Regions from separate parts of the Streptomyces sp. JNUCC 63 genome, predicted to be linked through region 3. Evidence: predicted binding sites of a transcription regulator. Region 3 holds the regulator's gene; each other region holds the start of a gene.
The links. The regulator HspR, encoded in region 3, represses chaperone genes until heat shock. The targets are predictions, from matches to a motif close to TTGAGNNNNNNNNNCTCAA.

Region 1: lon (endopeptidase La) is a predicted target of HspR. The motif match lies at 2,185-2,203, and genes of this name have one in related genera.
Region 2: dnaK (molecular chaperone DnaK) is a predicted target of HspR. The motif match lies at 3,880-3,898, and genes of this name have one in related genera.

What each region holds. Positions count from the first base shown of each region.
Region 1 covers NZ_CM135963.1:2,611,328-2,617,436, reverse strand. Annotated here, with positions in the region: gene ACX25U_RS11730 (response regulator transcription factor) at 1-104, opposite strand, end outside; gene ACX25U_RS11725 (spermine/spermidine synthase domain-containing protein) at 227-904, opposite strand; gene ACX25U_RS11720 (rhomboid-like protein) at 1,105-1,773, shown strand; gene lon (endopeptidase La) at 2,226-4,697, shown strand; gene ACX25U_RS11710 (lysozyme) at 4,773-5,594, opposite strand; gene ACX25U_RS11705 (MarR family winged helix-turn-helix transcriptional regulator) at 5,884-6,109, shown strand, end outside.
Region 2 covers NZ_CM135963.1:1,434,935-1,441,043, forward strand. Annotated here, with positions in the region: gene ACX25U_RS06470 (class I SAM-dependent methyltransferase) at 1-144, opposite strand, end outside; gene ACX25U_RS06475 (4a-hydroxytetrahydrobiopterin dehydratase) at 168-473, opposite strand; partial or broken gene ACX25U_RS06480 (ADP-ribosylglycohydrolase family protein) at 668-811, opposite strand; gene ACX25U_RS06485 (helix-turn-helix domain-containing protein) at 986-1,849, shown strand; gene dnaK (molecular chaperone DnaK) at 1,973-3,835, opposite strand; gene ACX25U_RS06495 (OsmC family protein) at 4,019-4,444, opposite strand; gene ACX25U_RS06500 (alkaline phosphatase family protein) at 4,577-6,109, opposite strand, start outside.
Region 3 covers NZ_CM135963.1:4,088,508-4,094,616, reverse strand. Annotated here, with positions in the region: gene ACX25U_RS18780 (PA14 domain-containing protein) at 1-1,955, shown strand, start outside; gene ACX25U_RS18775 (heat shock protein transcriptional repressor HspR) at 2,047-2,493, opposite strand; gene dnaJ (molecular chaperone DnaJ) at 2,495-3,673, opposite strand; gene grpE (nucleotide exchange factor GrpE) at 3,713-4,405, opposite strand; gene dnaK (molecular chaperone DnaK) at 4,402-6,109, opposite strand, start outside.

The DNA of each region.
Region 1 (6,109 bases), 1.5 Mb from region 3:
GCGATGGCGTCCTGGATGGTCTGGTCGTCCTCGACCACCAGCACCCGGCGCTGAGCGCCCGGAGTGGCCGTCGTGCCGTTGTGCGCGGTGTGTGTCTGCTCCATCGCCCGCCCCTGAGTGTGCTTTCCGGAATCCGTGCGGTGATCCGTTGACTGCGCGTAGTTGCGATTGACGCTTGAATGATCGGCGTCAGGTCAGCACCCTACGGGGAGTCACCGCGGCTTTGCTATCCAGGTCGGACCCCGAGGTGCACGACGTCGGGAACGCCCCGGGCAACGGGGATCTCTTCGGTGCGCACCTGCCGGAACCCGACATTCCGCAAGGTTCCTTCAAATTCCGGAGACGGCTTCGCCGACCACACCGCGAGCACCCCGCCCGGCGTCAACACCCTTGCGCAGCTTGCCAGTCCGGCCGGTCGGTACAGCTCCTCGTTGCCCTCGGTGACCGTCCAGTCGGGGCCGTTGTCGATGTCGAGGCACAGCGTGTCGAACGTGGCGGATGTCTCATTGACGTACGCGACCAGATCGGCTTCGACGATCTCGGTGCGCGGGTCGGCGAGCGCCTGGGCGGTCAGCTCGGCGAGGGGGCCGTCGCGGTGCCAGTCGACGATCGCGGGCTCCCGCTCGACGACGGTGATCCGTCCCCAGCGGGGGTTCGCGGCGGCGTGTACGAGGGAGAAACCGACGCCCAGGCCGCCGATCAGCACGCTCGGCTCGCGCCGGGCGTCCAGCGCGGTGAGCGCCGCGTCGACGAGGAGGCGCTCGGAGCGGCCGTCGGAGGTGTCCATCAGGAAGCAGCCGTTGGCGATGATCTGCAGCAGCGCGCCGTGCCGTCGCAGCACGACCTCGCCGTAGGGACCCTCGCGGCGGTCCAGCACCACGGGAGTGTCGTACCAGGCGGTCATGAGGCCATCCTGCCCCAACGCGCCGGTACGGCCACGTGAATTACGGGTGACACACGCGCGCGTGTGCTGTGCGGGCCGCCGCGCGCGGACCCCCGGCGCGACCCAATAGGTTGCTGCGCATCGCCTCGCGCGTGGCGTCGGTCATGGACAGTGGCGCCCGGGACGCGAAGTGCGGGGCGCGACGGAAGGAGCGCCGCACCGTGGAACGGACCGCGACGGCCTGCGGCCCGGCCTCGTCGCCGGCCGGGCCCTGGAGGCTGCTGCCCAGCCCCACCGGCACCCCGTTCACCTTCGGGTACACCGCCGTACTGGCCCTCACCTCGCTCGTCGCGCGGTACGCCGATCCCTCGGTGGTGGACTCCCTCCACCGGAGCTCCAGCACGGACGTCGCCCACCTGATGCGGGCGCCCCTGCTGGTGCTGCCTGCCAGCGCGCTGTGGATCGCGGGCGGGGTCGTGTCGGTGTACTCGCTGTGCTTCCTGCTGGTGCTCACCGCGCTGGAACGCCGGATAGGCGGTCTGCGCACGGCGGGCGTCTTCCTGTTCGGCCATGTGCTGGCCACCCTCGCCACGGAGATCCCCGTCGGGCTCGCCGTCCTGGCCGGCCGTCTGCCCGAGAGCGCCCTGCACCGCCTCGACTACGGAATCAGCTTCGGCGTGGCCGCCGGCGTCGGTGCCCTGTCCGGACTGCTCACGCCGTGGCTGCGGTGGCCGATGCTCGCCGTGTTCGTCGGACTGCTCCTGGAGGACCTGGCCGCGTTCACCGACCCGATGACAAGCTGCGGCCATCTCGTCGCGGTGGCCCTCGGAGCGGGCACCTGGCCGGTGGTGCGGCGCTGGAACCGGGCCCGCCGTGCGCAGGGCGCCTGACGAGCTTGTTCGCACCCGGGGCTGCGCTGTGGGGGTGGGTACGCTTGCCCGCGCTCGCGGGGTGCCTCCCCCGAGCTCTTCGAGCAGGGGGACCCCAGCCCACCCTCCCCCGAGCTCTTCGAGCAGGGGGACCCCAGCCCACCCTCCCCCGAGCTCTTCGAGCAGGGGCCCCCAGCCCACCCTCCCCCGAGCTCTTCGAGCAGGGGGACCCCAGCCCGCCCTCCCCCAAGCTCTCGGCTTCGCTCGAGCAGGGGGACCCCCATCGCTCTAGGGGTCCCCCAGGCGTTCAGCACCGGGGGAGGCACGACCGCCCGCAGCTACGTAGGCGCGACTGCCCGCGGCTACACAGCGTGGCCTGCGTGATCGCTCAGAGCGAACGTGAGGTGGGGAACAATCGGTGCCCCCCGTGCATTGAGTCGGCAGAGCTCAACTTGACTGCTGAAGGGGAGATCATGGCTGCTGAGTCCACCGCGTTCACACCGCTCACCCTGCCCGTGCTGCCGCTCGATGACGAGGTCGTGCTGCCCGGGATGGTGGTCCCGCTGGATCTGAGCGACTCCGAGGTGCGGGCCGCGGTGGAGGCCGCGCAGGCTGCCGCGCGGGACGAGCCGGGCAAGCCCAGAGTGCTGCTGGTGCCGCGCATCGAGGGGACGTACGCCAGGACCGGCGTCCTGGGCACGGTCGAGCAGGTCGGCCGGCTGGCCGACGGCGACCCGGGCGCGCTCATCCGCGGCCGCGGCCGCGTGCGGATCGGTGCCGGGACCACCGGGCCGGGTGCCGCGCTGTGGGTCGAGGGGACGCGGATCGACGGAAGCGTGCCCGACCCTTCCCCAAGTTCTCAACTCCGTTCGAACGGGGGAGGCCCCTACCCCGGCCAGGTGACGGAACTGGTCAAGGAGTACAAGGCCCTCGCCACCGCCTGGCTGCGCAAGCGCGGCGCCTGGCAGGTCGTGGACCGCGTCCAGGCCATCGACGACGTTTCCGCACTCGCCGACAACTCCGGCTACTCGCCGTTCCTGACCACCGAGCAGAAGCTCGAACTGCTGGAGACCGAGGACCCGGTGGCCCGCCTCAAGCTCGCCACCCGGCAGCTGCGCGACCACCTCGCCGAGCAGGACGTCGCCGAGTCCATCGCCAAGGACGTCCAGGAGGGCGTCGACAAGCAGCAGCGCGAGTTCCTGCTGCGCCGCCAGCTGGAAGCCGTCCGCAAGGAGCTGCGCGAGCTGAACGGCGAGAAGGAGGGCGAGGAGTCCGACGACTACCGTGCCCGCGTCGAGGCAGCCGACCTGCCCGAGAAGGTCCGCGAGGCCGCGCTCAAGGAGGTCGACAAGCTGGAGCGCGCCTCCGACGCCTCGCCCGAGGGCTCCTGGATCCGCACCTGGCTCGACACGATCCTCGACATGCCGTGGAACGAGCGAACCGATGACAGCGCTTCCGCCTACGACATCCAGGGCGCCAAGGCGGTGCTCGACGCCGAGCACTCCGGCCTTCAGGACGTGAAGGAACGCATCACCGAGTACCTGGCCGTGCGCAAGCGCCGCAGCGACCGCGGCCTGGGCGTGATCGGCGGCCGGCGCGGTGGTGCCGTCCTCGCGCTCGTCGGGCCGCCCGGCGTCGGCAAGACGAGTCTCGGCGAGTCCGTCGCCCACGCCATGGGCCGCAAGTTCGTCCGCGTCGCCCTCGGCGGCGTCCGCGACGAGGCCGAGATCCGCGGCCACCGCCGTACGTACGTCGGCGCGCTGCCCGGCCGGATCGTGCGCGCGATCAAGGAGGCCGGGTCCATGAACCCGGTGGTCCTGCTGGACGAGATCGACAAGGTGGGCTCCGACTTCCGCGGCGACCCGGCCGCGGCCCTGCTCGAAGTCCTCGACCCGGCCCAGAACCACACCTTCCGGGACCACTACCTGGAGGTCGAGCTGGACCTGTCGGACGTCGTCTTCCTCGCCACCGCCAACGTCCTGGAGGCAATCCCGGAGGCCCTCGCCGACCGTATGGAGATGGTGCGCCTGGACGGCTACACCGAGGACGAGAAGGTCGTCATCGCCCGTGACCACCTGCTCCCGCGCCAGCTGGAGCGGGCCGGCCTGCGCGCGGACGAGGTCACGATCGAGGAGGGCGCGCTGCGCAAGCTGGCCGGCGAGTACACGCGCGAGGCGGGCGTGCGCACCCTGGAGCGGTCCGTCGCCCGGCTGCTGCGCAAGGTCGCGGCCCAGCACGAACTGGGCGAGCGGGAGCTGCCGTTCACCGTCACCGACGCGGACCTCCGCGCCCTGATCGGCCGTCCGCACCACGTGCCCGAGTCGGCCCAGGACCCGGCCGAGCGCCGTACGTCCGTCCCGGGCGTGGCGACGGGCCTCGCGGTCACCGGAGCCGGCGGCGACGTCCTCTTCGTCGAGGCGTCCCTCGCCGACCCCGAGACGGGCGCGGCCGGCCTGACCCTGACCGGTCAGCTGGGCGACGTGATGAAGGAGTCCGCGCAGATCGCGCTGAGCTTCCTGCGCAGCCACGGCGCCGAGCTGGAGCTGCCCGTGGGCGACCTGAAGGACCGGGGCGTGCACATCCACTTCCCGGCCGGCGCGGTCCCCAAGGACGGCCCGAGCGCGGGCATCACGATGACCACGGCCCTCGCGTCCCTGCTCTCCGGTCGTCTGGTCCGCACGGGCGTGGCGATGACCGGCGAGGTGTCGCTGACCGGTCGGGTCCTGCCCATCGGCGGCGTGAAGCAGAAACTGCTCGCCGCCCACCGTGCCGGGGTGACCACCGTCATCATCCCCAAGCGCAACGAACCCGACCTGGACGACGTCCCGGCCGAGGTGCTGGACAAGCTCGACGTCCACGCCGTCACCGACGTCCGCCAGGTCCTGGAGCTGGCCCTCGCGCCGGCCGCGAACGGTGCGGAGCCGGAGGTTCCGGTCGCGGCGTGACGGACGCGATCGGATGAGAAGGCCCGGGTCCCGTGAGGGAGGCCCGGGCCTTCACCATGCGTGCCTGCGTACGGATCAGCCGTTGGCCAGCGCCTGCACACGGTCCAGCGCGCCGTTGAACTTGTCGTGGTCACCGACCGTCGGCCCCGACGACGTGTACTGCCACATGGTGTAGTAGCCCCAGCCCGCCGGCAGCGTCCCCGGGTCCGAGGCGTACCGGGCGATCCACAGCGGGTTGTTGACGGCGAAGCCGCCGTAGTTGCCGGTGCACTGGGTCCACCAGCTGGTGGCCGTGTAGATCACGGCGTCCCGGCCCGTGCGGGCCTTGTAGGTGTTCAGGAAGTCGGCGATCCAGCTGACCATCCCGCTCGCCGACTTGCCGTAGCAGGCGGCGCCGTAGGGGTTCCACTCGATGTCGAGGACGCCCGGCAGGGTCTTGCCGTCGCGGGACCAGCCGCCGCCGTGGTCGACGAAGTAGTTGGCCTGGGCGGCGCCGCTGGTGGTGTCCGGGGTCGCGAAGTGGTACGCGCCGCGGATCATGCCGATGTTGTACGAGCCGTTGTACTGCTGGGCGAAGTAGGGGTTCGTGTAGTACGTCCCCTCGGTGGCCTTGGTGTAGGCCCACTTGACGCCGCTGTTCCACAGGGTGGACCAGGCGACGTTGCCCTGGTGGCCGCTGACGTCGACGCCCTCGGTCTGGGTGACGGCGGCGAGCGACGGCGTGCCGCCGCCCCGGCCGTCGTGCGCCAGGACGCCCACCCCCATGTACGCCGAGCCGCGGGCGGGCGCGGTGGCGGCCGAGGAGGGGAGGGTGAACAGCAGGGAGAACGCGGCGAGCAGGATTCCCGCGGCGGTGAGCCGCCGTACGCGGGCCGTTCCGGATCTGTGCACGGGCATGACGTGCCTCCGAAAGTTCGGTGGTGCTCGGTGGGGGGAAACGCGGGCATGCCCCGGTCCCGCTGGGGAGAGCGGGTCACCGCCGGATCGCGGACGCAGCCGCAGGTCACAGCGATGGCGTGAACATGCCAGTAATTGCCTGGTCAAGAAGCTACGCACGTAGACCCCGACTGGGAAGGGGGTCCGGAGCCTGCCGTTGGTCTACGCCTGCGAAATACTGACGGAGCTGCGGCGATGGACCGGACTGGCGGAAACTTTCAGCAACGGGAAACTTCAGGCAGGGGCTGACGTGCACGAAGACGCAAACCGCGGCGGACGTGAAGTCGCGTCCGGCGCGTCACCGAGTGGTGTGGACCGGGAATTCCTGTCCCTGGAGCGGGAACTGACGGTGCTGCTGCGGCGCGCGAGGGCCAATCAGGGCGAGATGGCCCGCGAGGTCCATCCCGACCTGGAGTCCGCCGCGTACGGACTGCTGGTCCGGCTGGAGGAGTGCGGCGGCCGGCGCGCCACGGACC
Region 2 (6,109 bases), 2.7 Mb from region 3:
GATGCCGGTGCCGCAGCCGACGTCCAGCAGTTCCCGTGCCCCGTGCGGTATGAGGCCGAGGACGGCCTGGGCCGCGGCGGCCGCCCTGGGCTCGCCGCCGCGCGAGGCGTCGTAGCGCTCGGCTTCCTTGTCGTAGTCCAGCACGCTGCCCCCGCCCCGGCGGCCGCTCAGCTCGCCCCGTGTGCCGGGGCGAGGTCCTGCACCCGGCGGGCGAGTTCGAAGTCCTTCTCGGTGACGGCGCCGCCCGCGCTGTGGGTGTTCACGCCGAGCGAGACCGTGTTGTAGCCGAGGGTGAGGTCGGAGTGGTGGTTGAGCTCCTCCTGCACCTGGGCGATGTGCACGACCATCGCCGTCGCCGCGAAGTGCGAGCCGAGCCGGAAGGAGCGGGTGAGGCGGTCCCCGTCGAAGGACCAGCCGGGCAGTTCGGTCAGCCGGTCCTCGATCTCCTTGGGCGACAGCGGTTCGACGGCCATGGCTCGTTCCCTTCCTGGGCGTGGCCCGACGGGGCACGTACGGGTTCAGAGTGCCACAGGAGGGCCGCCGCGTCCCTGGTCGGAAGAGTCCGCGGGTCAGCCGGCCACGCATTCGGCGGCGAGGTCGTCCGCCAGGGCGGCGATACGGGCGCGTCCCTCGACCTGTTCCACCCAGGCGTGGGGCAGGCCGTGGTCGCCGTGCCGGGCAGCGGGCCGGTCACGCCGCGTGGGCCGTGCGTGGCGTGGATCCGGTCCAGGAAGCTGAACTCGACCGGATGGCCGAGGGCGTCTCCGACGGCGCCGCCCAGCAGGCAGCCGCGCACTCTGGCGCGGTACACCGCCGTCGCTGACCACGGTCGTACGTACGGCCATTGTCCCGTCCGGCGCCGCCGCGTCCGCCGCCAGCCCCGCCGGCCAAGTGGTGGAGCCGGTGATCGAGACGTTTCTGCCCGCGGATCCGGCTACGGTGAAGTACTTTCATTCGGTGGCGGCTTGAGGGGAGGCGGCGTGGCGTGAGTGAGCGGCGGCCCGCGCCCACCGTGGGTCAGGTGGTGCTCGGCAGACGGTTGCAGGAGCTGCGGGAGGCGGCCGGACTGGGGCGTGAGGAGGCCGCGCGGGTGTTACGGGTGGCGCCCGCGACCGTGCGGCGGATGGAGATGGCCGAGGTCGCGCTGAAGATCCCGTACGTGCAGATGCTGCTGACCGTGTACGGGGTGGGCGCCGAGGAGGCGGCCGGCTTCGTGAAGCTGGCCGAGGAGGCCAACCAGCCGGGCTGGTGGCAGCGGTACCACGACGTGCTGCCGGAGTGGTTCAGCCTGTATGTGAGCCTGGAGGGGGCGGCTCGGCTGATCCGCTCCTACGAGCCGCACTTCGTGCCCGGACTGCTGCAGACGGAGGGCTACGCGCGTGCGGTGCTTCAGGCCGGGACGGTCGGGCGGCGGGGACCGGAGGCGGTCGAGCGGCATGTGGCGCTGCGGATGGCCCGGCAGCGGCTGCTGGAGCGGGCGGACCCGCCGCACCTGTGGGTGGTCGTCGACGAGACGGTGCTGCGGCGGCCGGTGAGCGTCCGGGGCGAGGTGATGCGCGAGCAGCTGGACAAACTGCTGGAGTACGCCGAGCGGGACCGGGTGACGGTGCAGGTCGCCGAGTTCGCGGACGGCCCGCATCCGGGGACGTACGCGCCGTTCTCGCTGTTCCGCTTCGCCGAGCCGGAGCTGCCCGACCTGGTCTACACGGAGTATCTGAGCGGCGCCCTGTACCTGGACTCGCGCGGGGAGGTCTCCCTGCACCTGGAGGTCCTGGACCGCATGACGACGTGCGCGGCATCGGCCGAACGCACCCAAAAGCTGCTGAGGGAGTGCCGGGAGAGGTTCTGAACCGCCCTTGTCTCTCGTGTTCTCCGACGCCCCGGCCGACGGAAGCATGTACGAGGCCGGTTCAGGCCGCGCCGGGCTGCCCCGCGCCCGGTCGGCGTCGGGGGCCCGGCGCGTCCGGTGGCGTCAGGCGGCTCCGTCCTTGGTGTTCCGGTCGTCGTCGACTATTTCCGCGTCCACCACTCCCTCCTCGTCCTGGGGGGTGGTGTGGTGTTCGGTGCCTTCCGAGGTCGTCTGCTGGGCCTGGGCGTACATGGCCTGGCCCATCTTCTGGCTGACGGAGGCCAGTTTGTCGATGGCGGTGCGCAGGGCGGGGGTGTCGGCGTTGTCGTTGAGGAGGGTTTTGACCTCGGTGGCGGCCGTCTCGACCTCCGACTTGGTGTCGGCCGGGATGCGATCGCCGTTCTCGCGGAGGAAGTTCTCGGTCTGGTAGACGAGCTGCTCGGCCTGGTTGCGGGTCTCGGCGGCCTCCCGGCGCTTGCGGTCCTCCTCGGCGTACTGCTCGGCGTCCCGCATCATGCGGTCGATGTCCTCCTTGGGCAGCGCAGAGCCGCCGGTCACGGTCATCTTCTGCTCGCGCCCGGTCGCGAGGTCCTTCGCGGAGACGTGCATGATTCCGTTCGCGTCGATGTCGAAGGCGACCTCGATCTGCGGCACCCCGCGCGGGGCGGGCGGCAGTCCGGTGAGGTCGAAGACGCCGAGCTTCTTGTTGTACGCGGCGATCTCGCGCTCGCCCTGGTAGACCTGGATGCCGACCGAGGGCTGGTTGTCGGTGGCCGTGGTGAAGATCTCCGACCGCCGGGTCGGGATCGTGGTGTTGCGCTCGATCAGCTTGGTCATGATGCCGCCCTTGGTCTCGATGCCCAGGGACAGCGGGGTGACGTCGAGGAGGAGTACGTCCTTGACGTCGCCGCGGAGCACGCCCGCCTGGAGGGCGGCGCCCACGGCCACCACCTCGTCGGGGTTGACGCCCTTGTGCGGGTCCTTGCCGGTGAGGTCCCGCACCAGGTCGGTCACCGCCGGCATCCGGGTGGAGCCGCCGACGAGGATCACGTGGTCGATGGCCGACAGCTGGATGCCCGCGTCCTTGACCGCCTGGTGGAAGGGCTTCTTGCAGCGGTCCAGCAGATCGGCGGTGAGTTCCTGGAACTGGGCCCGGGTCAGCTTCTCGTCCATGTGCAGCGGACCCTCGGCGGAAGCGGTGATGTAGGGCAGGTTGATGGTCGTCTCGGAGGACGACGACAGCTCGATCTTGGCCTTCTCGGCGGCCTCGCGCAGCCGCTGCAGCGCCATCTTGTCGTTGCCGAGGTCGATCCCGTACTGGCCCTTGAACCGCTTGACCAGGTGCTCGACGACCCGCTGGTCCCAGTCGTCGCCGCCGAGCTGGGTGTCGCCGTTGGTGGCCTTGACCTCGATGACGCCGTCGCCGATCTCCAGCAGGGACACGTCGAAGGTGCCGCCGCCGAGGTCGAAGACCAGGACCGTCTGTTCCTCGCCCCGGTCCAGGCCGTAGGCGAGCGCGGCGGCCGTCGGCTCGTTGATGATCCTGAGGACCTTCAGGCCGGCGATCTCCCCGGCCTCCTTCGTCGCCTGCCGCATGATGTCGTCGAAGTACGCCGGTACGGTGATCACCGCGTCCGTGACGTCCTCGCCGAGGTAGGCCTCCGCGTCCCGCTTCAGCTTCTGCAGGACCCGCGCGGACAGCTCCTGCGCCCGGTAGCGGGTGCCGTCGATGGAGCCCTTGTCGGGGAAGCGCCAGTGCGCGTCCCCCATGTGGCGCTTGACGGAGCGGGCGGTGCGCTCCACGTTCGTCACCGCCTGTCGCTTGGCCACCTCGCCGACGAGCACCTCGCCGTTCTTGGCGAACGCCACGACCGACGGCGTGGTCCGCGCGCCCTCGGCGTTGGCGACGACGGTGGGCTCGCCGCCCTCCAGGACGGCCACCACCGAGTTCGTCGTCCCGAGATCGATCCCGACCGCACGTGCCATCTTCGTCCCCTTCCGCCAGGGCCTCCTGTTCTCCAGCACAAAACTTGAGTGCGCTGTTGTCAATGCCGCGTACCCGGCGACCGCGGAGGTGAACGCGGAAACGCCGGTGCCGCACCCCGGGGGCGGGATGCGGCACCAGCGGACGTACCTCTCCGCGTCAGGCGAGCGACGTACCTCTCCGCGTCAGGCGAGCTTCGCGTCCAGGCTGATCGTCGTACCGGTCAGGGCCTGGCTGACGGGGCAGTTCTTCTTCGCCTCCTCGGCGGCGGCGACGAACGCGTCGTTGTCGATGCCGGGGACCGTGCCCTCGACGCTGAGGTGGATGCCCGTGATGCCCTCGCCCGGCTGGAAGGTGACGTCGGCCTTCGTCCGGAGCTTGGTGGGCGGGGTGCCGGCGCCGGCCAGGCCGTGCGACAGCGCCATGGCGAAGCAGCTGGAGTGGGCGGCGGCGATCAGCTCCTCGGGGCTGGTCTTTCCGTTCGGCTGCTCGGCGCGCGACGGCCACGACACCGGCTGCTGGCCGATGCCGGAGGAGTCGAAGGTGACGACGCCGTTGCCCTCGAGCAGGTTGCCTTCCCAGACGGTGTGAGCGGTGCGCGTGGTTGCCACGGTTCTTCCTTACCTTTCGCCCAGTGTCCCGTTGCCGGGTTCCGTACCCACCATCCGATCACATCCGCCGCGCACGGACCCGGAGAACGTGCCGCGACCTGCCGGGCGGTCCGGCGAATCGCCCACTCCTCGTCAGGCGGCCCGCTCCTCGGCCTCCGCGGCCTCTTCCGTGAGCGGCGCCTCCGCCCCGGCGGCCTCGCACAGCCAGCGGCGCAGGACGCGGTGGACGTGTTCCGCGCCGACGAGCTCCTCGCCGTCCCCGGCCGGCGACGAGCACGCGAGCGGCGACAGCAGGAAGGGGCGGGACTGGGCGCCGCCGAGGCCGCCGTGGGAACCGATCTGCTCCTCGAAGGCTAGGACCTCGCCGTCGGCGGGGTCGTAGCAGGAGTTGACCATGATGTCGGCGGTGTGCGGGAAGGAGTGGGTGCGGCGTACGGCGTCGGCGGCGCCGGGCCCGAAGACGGCGAGCGGGCCGGGGTCGGCGTCGAGCTCGTCCAACGGTATGCGCGCGCCGCGGGCACCGAGTACGAGGCCGCCGTGCTCCTCGCTGCGCACGAGCAGGAAGCCGATACCGGGGTGGTTGGCGAGCGTGGGCAGCAGCGCGGGGTGGCGGGCGTCGATCTCCTCGTGGCTCATGCGGTGCGGCACGTCGGGGAAGGAGACCAGACCGAGGTTGCCGGAGGCCAGTACGACGGGCTCCGGGCGGCGGGAGGGCCGGTGGTCCTCGCCGCTCTCCTCGACCGGGCGGTGCAGCGCGGCCCGTACGGCGGCGCGCGCCTCGGCTCCGCTGTGCGTCCTCCCCCGGTGCTCAAGGCCTGGGGAGACCCCCATCGCCCGGCGCGGCACGGGCAGGCCGCAGCCGGCCCGGACGAGGTCGCCGAGGGTGAGGCCGTAGCGGGAGCGGAAGGTCTCGCCGGGGCTCTGGCCGTGGTCGGACACGACGACGATCCGGTACGGGCGCGGGGCGTGTTCGGCGACCTTCTCGATCAGGGCGAGGGAGCGGTCGAGGCGCTGCAGGACCTTCGCCGCGTCCCGGCTGCGCGGGCCGGAGTGGTGGGCGACCTCGTCGTACGCCACCAGGTCGGCGTAGACGACGGTGCGGCCGGCGAGCAGGTCGCCCATGACGGCGGCCACGACGACGTCCCGCTGGACGACGGTCGCGAAGGCGCGGATCAGCGGGTACAGACCGCCGCGGGAGACGCGGGGGCGCTCCTTGCGGAGCCGGGCGCGTGTGGACTGGCCGATCTCGCGGGCGGTCTCGGCGAGGAAGGAGAGGAGGGTGCGGACGGCGTTGGCGGGGTCGGAGAAGTAGGCGAAGTAGCCGGCGCGGGAGCGGTTGTCGCGCCCGCGGCGCACGGCGACGGACAGGACGAGGGCGAGTTCGCCGGCGCCGCCACTGAACAGGTTGCCGCGGCTGGCCCCGTCGGCGGTGAGCAGCCCGCCGTTACCGGTGCGCTCGGCGGCGCGGCGCTGGAGTTCGAGGGCGCTGCTCGGGCGGTTGCTGACCATGACCTCGCCGGTGTCCTTCTCGTACCAGCGGAAGGCGGGGACGTCGTGGTTGGAGCCGTGCAGGATGCCGAGCTGGCTGGCGCCGGTCTGGCTGGACCAGTCGGTGCGCCAGGGGGTGAGCCGGTGGCTGGGCGGCTGTTCCGGGCCGGCGCCGAG
Region 3 (6,109 bases):
ACGTCAAGTTCGGTTACGCGCCGCGGACTTCGGCGAGCGTCGACAAGGTCAGGCCGCTCGCACCGACGGGCGTCTCCGTGTCGTACGACAAGAACACCCGCAAGGCCAGGGTGACCTGGGCCAAGAACAAGGAGATGGACCTCTCCGGGTACCGCCTGTACCGGCGCCCGAAGGGCAGCAGCAGCTGGACGCGCCTGGCCACCACCACGGCCACCTCCGCCACGGACACCCCGCCGCCCACGGGCCAGGTCTTCTACTACGAGGTCCGCGCCCGCGACAAGGCCGGCAACGAGTCCGCGGGCAGCGCCGACCGGCCCGTCACCACCGTCGACAGGACACCGCCCGCCGCCCCGTTCCTCGAACTGGACATCTGCGCCGACGACGACAGGGTCGCCGGCCCCGAACTCGTCACGACCCTCGCCAACGCCGCCGACATCGTGCGGTACGAGGCGCAGCGCCGGAACCCCGCGACCGGCGCCTGGACGACCGTCTACACCGGCACCAGGGGCCCCTTCTGCGACCGCGGGCAGCCCGCCGACGGCTCGACGGCGACCTACCGTGGGCGGGCCCGCGACGCGGCCGGCAACTGGTCGGCGTACTCCGCCGCCACGACCTTCAAACTCTTCGACACCGTACCGCCGGCGGTCCCGGTCGGCGCGCGTGTCGAGTACCGCTCCGGCGTCCCGCACCTGGTGTGGAAGGCGGACGCCGACGCCGCCCGGTACGAGGTCTTCCAGCTCGACCCGGCCACCGGCACCTGGCTGGAGGCATTCGGCGACACCGCGGCCACCACGCGCACCGACGTGGTGCCGCGCCGGCAGACCGCCCCGGCGGAGGAGTACCGGTACGCGGTGCGCTCACTGGACGCCCTCGGCAACGCCTCCGCCCCCGCCGAGATCACCCTGCGGATGGCCGACCGGCCCGAGCCGACCGCGCCGTACATGCTCAGGGCGCAGGCCCACCAGAAGGGGGTGGAGCTGACCTGGCGCAGCTCCGACCCCTGGTCCGCCGGCAACGACCACCACCCGGCCTACCGGATCATCCGTACGAACCCCGCGACCGGCGAGAGCACGACCATCGAGCAGTGCTCGCCCTCCGACACCGACGGCCCCCTCCAGCCGCCGACCACCTGGACGTACACAACGCCCGACTCCCGCGACCCCGACTACGCGGCCTGGGGCGGAGCCGTCCACGCCTCCTGCCTGGAGGCCTCGGGCGCCTCCGAGACCACCTACCAGTACCGGATCGTCGCCGTCGACCGTTACGGGCACACCTCCGCGCCCAGCGCACCCGTCACCGCCACCACTCAGGACACGGTGCGCCCCGCCCCGGTCGTCGGTCTGCGGGCCGAGACCGTCCCGATGGGCGTGCGCCTCTCCTGGAGCCCGCCGGCCGACGACGACGTCCTCGGCTACGACGTGTGGCAGGGCGTGCCCGACCCGGACACCGGCGAGACGGTCTGGCGGAGCAACTGCTCGAGGGGCACGTCCATGGCCCGCACCGAGGTCCTCTGCCCCACGCTGCACGACGGCCGGGAACACGTCTACAAGGTGGCCGCCTACGACATGATCGACTGGGACAACGGCCCCGACTTCTGGAACCCGGCCGACATCACGGTCGCCCTGCCCGACACCCGGCCCCCGGGCTGGAGCGGCACCACCGTCGACGTGGCCCAGTACCCGGGCCTGTACGTCCGCTGCGGCACCGCCCTCAACGACATGCCGTGCGGCGGCTGGACCGACTACCGCTGGGAGCGCTGGGACGCCGCCTCCGCCACCTGGACCACGCTCACCACCGGCAGGATCGAGGACGGCGTCACTGTCGACCACACGGACACCGAAGTGCACGAGGACCTGTTCAACCTGTACTACTACCGAGCGGTCTACAGCGACCCCGAGGGCAACGAACAGGTCGTGAGGGAACGGGCGTACGGCATCTGGGCCGACTGGCTCTGACCGACCGCCCCCGCGCGGCGGGCACGGCTACGGCGGCGGCCCCGGCCTTCGAGAGGTCGGGGCCGCCGCCGTGCGTGTACGGGGACCGGTTCTAGTCCTTGGCCTTCTTCGGGCGCCACACCACCAGCGCGCTGGTCTGCTGGACCTCCTGGTAGGGGACCAGGTCCCGGCGGTAGGAGGCGTGTACGGCGGCCTCGCGCTGCCGCATGGTGGCCGCCGCGCCGTCCAGGGCCGCCTGCAGCTCCGCGATGCGGGACTGCAGGGCGGTGACCTGGTTCTCCAGTTCGATGATCCGCTTGATGCCGGCCAGGTTGATGCCCTCGTCCTGCGACAACTGCTGCACCTGGCGGAGCAGTTCGATGTCGCGGGCCGAGTAGCGGCGGCCCCGCCCGGCGGTGCGGTCGGGAGACACCAGGCCCAGCCGGTCGTACTGACGGAGCGTCTGCGGGTGCAGTCCGGACAGCTGGGCGGCCACCGAAATGACGTACACCGGTGTGTCTTCCGTCAGTTCGTACGGGTTGCGACGGCGGCCGTCCATCTCATGCTCCCTTCGCGGCCTCGAACAGCTCCGCCCGCGGGTCCTCGCCGGCGGTGGCCTCGCGATACGCCTCGAGCGCGTCACGAGCCTTCCCCGACAGGTCCTTGGGGACACTCACCTCCACGGTGACCAACAGGTCGCCGCGGCTGCCGTCCTTGCGGACCGCGCCCTTGCCACGGGCCCGCATCGTACGGCCGTTCGGTGTACCGGGGGGCAGTTTCAGCGTCACCGGCGGCCCGCCCAGGGTGGGCACCCGGACCTCGCCGCCGAGAGCCGCCTCGGGATACGTGACCGGCACGGTGACGGTGAGGTTGTCGCCCTTGCGGCCGAACACCGGGTGCTCGCCGACGTGCACCACCACGTACAGGTCGCCCGCCGGTCCGCCGCGCTCGCCCGGAGCGCCCTTGCCGCGCAGCCGGATGCGCTGCCCGTCGCCCACGCCCGCGGGGATGCGCACCTGCATCGTCCGGGACGACTTGGCCCGCCCGGAGCCCGTGCAGATGTCGCAGGGGTTCTCCGCGATCAGCCCGCGGCCCTTGCAGTCGGGGCACGGGTCGGTCAGCGAGAAGCCGCCGCCCGAGCCGCGCGCCACCTGCCCGGTGCCGACGCAGGTCGGGCACACGCGCGGTGTGCCGTTCTTGTCGCCGGTGCCCGAACAGGCCTTGCACGGCTGCTGGCTGGACATCCGCAGCGGCACCGTGGCGCCCTCGATGGCCTCCGTGAAGCTCAGCGTGACCTCGGACTCGATGTCCTGGCCGCGCCTGGGCTGGGTGCGCGTGCCGGTGCCCGCACCGCCCCGGTTGAACAGGCCCCCGAAGACGTCCCCGAGGCCGCCGCCGAAGCCGCCGCTCCCGCCGCCCTGGGCGCCCCCGCCGAAGAGGTCGCCCAGGTCGAAGTTGAAGGAGCCGCCGCCGGCGCCCGGCCCGGGGCGGAAGCCGCCGTTGCCGAACAGGGCGCGGGCCTCGTCGTACTCCTTGCGCTTCTTGGGGTCGCCGAGCACGTCGTTCGCCTCGGAGATCTCCTTGAAGCGCTCCTCGGCCCTGGCGTTGCCCTTGTTGGCGTCCGGGTGGAACTCGCGGGCGAGCTTCCGGTACGCCTTCTTGATCTCCGCCTCGGTGGCGTCCTTGGGGACGCCGAGGACCTTGTAGTAGTCCTTCTCGATGAAGTCCTTGGTGCTCATCCCCGACGTCCCTCCTCTCGTGCGTCGTCCGCTGTTACGTCAGCCCTCCTCCGGGCCACCGTTCTCCTTGTCCTCGCCCTGCTCGGCGGCCTGGGCCGTACCGGACTCCTCGGCCGGCTTGACCGTCTGCGCGCCCGGCTGGGGCTCGGCCACGGCCACCCGCGCGGGGCGGATGGTGCGCTCGCCGATCCGGTACCCGGGCTGCAGAATCGCCACGCACGTCGTCTCGGTGACGTCCGGTGCGTAGGAGTGCATCAGGGCCTCGTGGATCGTCGGGTCGAAGGGCTCGCCCTCCTTGCCGTACTGCTGCAGCCCCATCTTCGCCACCACGGTCTCCAGCGACTCGGCGACGGACTTGAAACCGCCCACCAGTTCGCCGTGGTCCCGCGCGCGGCCGATGTCGTCGAGCACGGGCAGGAGCTCGGACAGGAGATTCACCACGGCGATCTCCCGCACCGCGATCCGGTCGCGCTCGACCCGGCGCCGGTAGTTCTGGTACTCGGCCTGCAGCCGCTGGAGGTCCGCCGTGCGCTCGCTCAGCGCCGTACGCACCTGGTCCAGCTGGGCCGTCAGCCCGGCCGCCGGGGCCGCCTCCGCGGTCTGATCCGCGTCCTTGTCCTGGGCGGCGGCCTGCGACTCGGTCTCCTCGGGCGTGGTGCCGGGGGTGTCGTCGGGCTGCTGCGGTGGAGGCTGCGGCTGGTGCTCCTCGAAGCCGGGGGACTTCTCCGTCACGCGGCACCGTCCTTGCGCTCGTCGTCGACGATCTCGGCGTCGACCACGTCGTCGTCGGCCTTGGCCTGGCCGGCACCGGCCTCACCGGCACCGCCCGCGGCCTGCGCGGCCTGGGCGTCGGCGTACATGGCCTGGCCGAGCTTCTGGGAGACGGCCGCGACCTTCTCGGTGGCGGTACGGATCTCGGCGGTGTCCTCGCCCTTGAGCTTCTCCTTCAGCTCGGCGACGGCGGACTCCACCTCGGTCTTGATCTCGCCGGGGACCTTGTCCTCGTTGTCCTTGAGGAACTTCTCGGTCTGGTAGACGAGCTGCTCGCCCTGGTTGCGGGCCTCGGCGGCCTCGCGGCGCTTGTGGTCCTCCTCCGCGTAGCGCTCGGCCTCCTCGCGCATGCGGTCGACCTCTTCCTTCGGGAGCGAGGAGCCGCCGGTGACGGTCATCTTCTGCTCCTTGCCGGTGCCGAGGTCCTTCGCCGTGACGTGCATGATGCCGTTGGCGTCGATGTCGAAGGACACCTCGATCTGCGGGACGCCGCGCGGCGCCGGGGGCAGACCGGTCAGCTCGAACATGCCGAGCTTCTTGTTGTACGCGGCGATCTCGCGCTCGCCCTGGTAGACCTGGATCTGCACCGACGGCTGGTTGTCCTCGGCCGTGGTGAAGATCTCCGAGCGCTTGGTCGGGATCGTGGTGTTGCGCTCGATCAGCTTGGTCATGATGCCGCCCTTGGTCTCGATGCCCAGGGACAGCGGGGTGACGTCGAGCAGCAGGACGTCCTTGACCTCGCCCTTGAGGACACCGGCCTGGAGCGAGGCGCCGATGGCGACGACCTCGTCCGGGTTCACGCCCTTGTTGGCCTCCTTGCCGCCGGTCAGCTCCTTGACGAGCTCGGCGACCGCGGGCATACGGGTGGAACCGCCGACGAGCACGATGTGGTCGATGTCGCTGACGGAGACGCCGGCGTCCTTGATGACGTTGTGGAACGGCGTCTTGCAGCGCTCGAGCAGGTCGGCCGTCAGCTGCTGGAACTGGGCGCGGGTGAGCTTCTCGTCCAGGTGCAGCGGGCCCTCGGCGGACGCGGTGATGTAGGGCAGGTTGATCGAGGTCTCGGTGGACGAGGACAGCTCGATCTTGGCCTTCTCCGCCGCCTCACGCAGACGCTGCAGGGCCATCTTGTCCTTGGACAGGTCCACGCCGTGGCCGGACTGGAACTGCTTGACCAGGTAGTCGACGACACGCTGGTCCCAGTCGTCACCACCGAGGTGGTTGTCACCGTTGGTGGCCTTCACCTCGACGACACCGTCGCCGATCTCCAGCAGCGAGACGTCGAACGTACCGCCACCGAGGTCGAAGACGAGGATCATCTGCTCGTCCTTGTCGAGGCCGTACGCCAGGGCGGCGGCCGTCGGCTCGTTGACGATGCGCAGCACGTTCAGACCGGCGATCTCGCCGGCCTCCTTGGTGGCCTGGCGCTCGGCGTCGTTGAAGTACGCCGGCACGGTGATGACCGCGTCGGTCACCTTCTCGCCGAGGTAGGCCTCCGCGTCCCGCTTCAGCTTCTGCAGCACGAAGGCGCTCATCTGCTGCGGGTTGAAGTCCTTGCCGTCGAGGTTGATCTTCCAGTCGGTGCCCATGTGGCGCTTGACCGACCGGATGGTCCTGTCGACGTTGGTCACGGCCTGGCGCTTGGCCACCTCGCCGACCAGCACC